2 regions of the Planococcus sp. APC 3900 genome follow, and region 2 is predicted to be linked to the other one. Evidence: a T-box and tRNA genes for the amino acid it is inferred to sense, from the RefSeq annotation. Region 2 holds a T-box; the other holds one or more tRNA genes.

Region 1 (2,462 bases), on a different contig from region 2:
AATGAAAAACGCTTAAGGAGCAAAATGACTGATGGATATGATATTGCTGTTAACGGTTTTGATTGTCATTTTTGCTGTCGTATTTGATTTTATCAATGGTTTTCATGATACGGCGAACTCGATAGCTACGGCAGTCTCCACAAAGGCATTAACGCCAAGGCGTGCCATTTTACTGGCTGCTGTAATGAACTTTGTGGGCGCAATGGCTTTTACAGGAGTTGCTAAAACAATCACAAAAGACATTGTCGATCCATTTGCGCTGGATAATGGCTCTGTCGTTATATTGGCAGCGTTACTGGCTGCCATCACATGGAATCTATTAACTTGGTATTACGGCATTCCAAGCAGCTCCTCGCACGCTTTAATCGGTTCGATTGCTGGGGCAGCTATTGCGGGTGCTGGATTTGCCGCTTTGAATTACAGTGGGTTTCTGGCTATCCTGCAGGCTTTGATTTTTTCTCCAATTCTTGCGTTGGTTGTAGGTTATCTAATGTACAGCATCTTTAAAGTAGTTTTCAAAAATCATAACTTAACGAAAACCAATCGGAATTTTAGGTTGATCCAAATTGCTACTGCCGCTTTGCAGTCGTTTTCTCACGGGACGAACGATGCCCAAAAAGCGATGGGGATCATTACGATGGCCTTGATCGTCAATAACTACCAAACTTCGGATGACGTTCAGCTATGGGTTCAGGCAACTTGTGCGCTGGCGATGGCATTGGGAACTTCCATCGGTGGCTGGAGAATCATTAAAACTGTCGGTGGAAAAATCATGAAAATCCGTCCTGTCAATGGAGTTGCAGCAGATCTGACGGGGGCAGCAGTGATTTTCGGCGCTACCTTGATCCATTTGCCGGTCAGCACTACTCATGTTATTTCATCTTCTATTATGGGGGTAGGCGCAGCGCATCGCGTCAAAGGCGTTCAGTGGGGGACAGCTAAAACCATGCTGATCACCTGGCTGATCACGATGCCGATTTCAGCATTATTGGCTGCCATGTTCTATTTGCTCCTCAATCTTGTAATGTAGAAAAACTTTAAAAGTTTTTTAAGAAATTTATCTATTATATTAATAAAGTATTGGCGAGCGAAAAAAGATGTGCTATAATAAATCTTGTCCGCTAAAGCAATACTTGCCGGCGTGGCGGAATTGGCAGACGCGCGGGACTCAAAATCCCGTTCCTTCACCGGAGTGTCGGTTCGACCCCGACCGCCGGTATACCGCTAGCCCAAAAGACCCTGACTTCACTGTCAGGGTCTTTTTCTTTTGCCCAATCTAAGCGCGGATTTATCTAACTGGCAAGTAGTTCTGTAGAATTGAATCCATTTGCTGGGCTTAACATTTCAGATGATCTTACAAACAGAGTTCATGGAAGAGATACACTCGAAAGTCAAGAATAGGGCATATTCGTCAATAAAAATGAAGAAATTGGATCTTGCTGAGTTGAGGTGTGCATATCGAAGGTGGAAAATAAAGGGGGTGGCTGTACCTGTCTTATCATTCTATAAGACAGCTCTTTTGTTAGCCTAAATTTCTTCAGCGCGGAGTTTTTGAGTTTCATTCTGGAAATGTGTATGCTGAAACATAACGAGTGATTCTGCAAATAAAGGAGAATTTGATGAGAGATATACATAGTGATATTTTGGAATTAAGAGGAAGCCATTATGATTTTGGAGTCAGGCAAGGTGAGCTTTTAAAAGACAGTATTATATTGGATAACCGGAGAAAGCAGTGGAAAGCGAAAAGGCCGAGGTTTGAAATAGATGTAGAGGACACAAAGGCGGCCTATCACAGATTCGCCCCCGGAATCTGGGACGAATTGACGGGACTGCAGGAAAGCCTCAAATTGCCGATGGAAGATGTACTGCGTGATTTCGGGGGATACCGGATCGATGCGATGCCGTCTGGCTGTTCAATTGTCACGGGAAGGGATTTTATGGTCCGCAATTACGACTTCCACCCGCAGACTTATGAAGGACGTTTCAGCCTGTTTCAGCCGGATGACCAGGGCTATGCGATCATTGGACCCACTTCACGAATTACAGGTCGTATGGACGGCATGAATGAAAAAGGATTGGCCATGGGCTATAACTTTACCCACCGTAAAAAGCCAGGTGATGGATTTGTCTGCTACTTGATCGGCCGCATTATCCTGGAAACTTGCGCAACGATTGAAGAGGCGGTGGAGCTGCTGAAAGAGATTCCGCACCGCGGTTCATTTAGTTATATCGTGACTGATCAGAGTGGTGAAACACGGATCATCGAAGCGAGTCCGCGTGCAGTGGATGTACGTATCAGTAATGTCTGCACCAATCACTTTGAAATTCAACAACATGAAAACCGTAATTATCTGAAGGATTCATTTGACCGCCTGGAGGCGATTCAGAATCAGAAAAGCCAGGCAGAAGATGCGCTGCAGGCATTCCGTCTGTTCAACGACACCGACAAAGGGGTTTTCTCG
Region 2 (2,462 bases):
TCGGGACAACGGTTGCGGACGGCAAGGAAATCCGCGAGTTTGGCGGTAAGGAATATGTGCTCGAACATGCTTTGAGGGCTGACTTTTCATTGGTTCGGGCTCACCGTGCCGATAAAATGGGGAACCTGGTGTACAACAAGACAGCACAGAACTTTAACCCGCTCGCTGCAGCCGCTGGGAAAATAACCATCGCGGAAGTCGAAGAAATCGTGGAAATCGGAGAAATTGATCCGAACCATGTGCAAACCCCGAGCATCTATGTCCAAGGTTTGCTGCAGGCGGACCAGGAAAAACGCATTGAGCGCTTAACAACACGCACTGTTTAGGGAAGGGTGGGGAAAAACGTGGATAAACAAGCAGTCAGAGAACGAATTGCAAAACGGGCCGAAAAAGAAATTAAAGACGGTGATTACGTCAACCTGGGAATCGGTATGCCCACGTTGGTGGCCAATTTCATTTCCGAAAACAAAAGCGTGGTGCTTCAGTCTGAAAACGGACTTCTGGGGATCGGACCTTATCCGACCGAAGATCAGGTCGACCCTGATTTGATCAACGCCGGAAAAGAAACAGTGACCACAATACCTGGATCCGCATTCTTTACAAGTGCGGAATCCTTTGCGATGATCCGTGGCGGACATATTGATGTGGCGATTCTCGGCGGCATGGAAGTAGCTGAGAACGGCGACTTAGCCAACTGGATGATTCCCGGCAAAATGATCAAAGGCATGGGCGGTGCAATGGATCTTGTCCATGGTGCCAAAAAAGTCATCGTCATCATGGACCACGTGTCAAAAGATGGCTCTGCCAAAATCAAAAAGCAATGCGATTTGCCGTTGACCGGCAAAGCCGTGGTCGACAAAATCATTACAGAACGTGCAGTTATCGAAGTGACGGACGCTGGACTGGTCCTGTCTGAGGTATTTGAGGGCTTTTCGGTCCAGGATATCATCGACTCTACAGATGCACCGCTGAACACCGATAACGTTAAAGTCTCATAGGCTATTGCCAAAAAACGGCCGTTCGTCTAAAATGAAGACAATAGCCAATGACAGCGAAGAGGACCAGTACATTGTGTGTTTTCCACAGAGAGCCGGCGGGTGGTGCAAGCCGGTGAAATGCGCAATCGAACTCACCTTGGAGTCAGTGTATGTGAAACCAAGTAAGATACACCGTTTTCCGCGTTAAGGAGTCAAGTTGAGCGAGCGTTCGCTAATTTGGGTGGTACCGCGGGAAAACTCCCGTCCCTTATTTATGAGGGACGGGAGTTTTTATTTTTGAGGAGGAACAGGAAAATGACATTCAAGCATAAGATAGTAGAAAAGAAATGGCAGAAATATTGGCAAGACAACAAAACATTCAAGATGGTGGATGACCCATCGAAACCGAAATTTTACGCATTGGATATGTTCCCATATCCATCAGGTGCTGGACTTCATGTTGGCCATCCAGAGGGGTACACGGCGACGGATATTTTGAGCCGCGTCAAACGCATGCAGGGCTATAACGTTCTTCATCCTATGGGATGGGATGCATTCGGTCTTCCAGCAGAACAGTATGCACTCGATACTGGCAACGATCCGGCCGAATTCACAGCGAAAAACATCGCAACTTTCAAGCGCCAGATTCAGGAACTTGGATTTTCCTATGATTGGGACCGTGAAATCAATACGACGGATCCTTCCTACTATAAATGGACACAATGGATTTTCATCCAATTGTATAATAAAGGCCTTGCTTATGTAGACGAAGTGGCAGTTAACTGGTGCCCGGCACTTGGCACGGTTTTGGCCAACGAAGAAGTTATCGACGGCAAATCAGAGCGTGGCGGCCATCCCGTCGAACGCCGTCCGATGCGCCAATGGGTGTTGCGCATTACGGAATATGCAGATCGTTTGCTTGAAGATCTGAATGATTTGGACTGGCCTGAAAGCCTGAAAGATATGCAGCGCAACTGGATCGGCAAATCTGAAGGGGCGGAACTGGAATTCCAGGTGGCAGACACCGAACATTCTTTCCGTGCTTTCACAACACGCCCGGATACGATTTTCGGCGCGACTTATGCGGTACTGGCTCCTGAACATAAATTGGTGGCAGCCATTACAACTGCCGGCCAACAACAGGCTGTCGAAAAATACATCGATGACGTCAAGACGAAAAGTGACTTGGAGCGCACCGATTTGGCTAAAGATAAATCAGGCGTCTTCACGGGTGCTTATGCAACCAATCCGGTCAGCGGCGAAAAAATGCCGATCTGGATTGCCGATTATGTATTGGCGACTTATGGGACAGGCGCTATTATGGCGGTACCTGCTCATGATGAGCGCGATTATGAATTTGCTAAGCAATTCGATTTGCCGATTGTGGAAGTCGTTTCAGGCGGTAACATCGATGAAGAAGCGTATGCCGGCGACGGTGAATTGATCAATTCTGATTTCTTGAATGGCCTTAATAAAAAAGAAGCA

The links. A T-box is a leader RNA that pairs with one kind of tRNA and senses whether it is charged. The one in region 2 lies ahead of leuS (leucine--tRNA ligase), so its partner is inferred to be a tRNA-Leu.
Region 1: it encodes a tRNA-Leu, which carries the amino acid that the T-box ahead of leuS (leucine--tRNA ligase) is inferred to sense. The anticodon was not compared.

Annotation. Positions count from the first base shown of each region.
Region 1 is NZ_JASDCT010000007.1:1,640-4,101, forward strand. Features, by position in the region: gene QMA04_RS13970 (DUF47 domain-containing protein) at 1-16, shown strand, start outside; gene QMA04_RS13975 (inorganic phosphate transporter) at 32-1,030, shown strand; tRNA gene QMA04_RS13980 (tRNA-Leu) at 1,136-1,219, shown strand; gene QMA04_RS13985 (C45 family autoproteolytic acyltransferase/hydrolase) at 1,620-2,462, shown strand, end outside.
Region 2 is NZ_JASDCT010000009.1:75,120-77,581, reverse strand. Features, by position in the region: gene QMA04_RS16250 (CoA transferase subunit A) at 1-326, shown strand, start outside; gene QMA04_RS16245 (3-oxoacid CoA-transferase subunit B) at 345-998, shown strand; T-box leader at 1,043-1,249, shown strand; gene leuS (leucine--tRNA ligase) at 1,293-2,462, shown strand, end outside.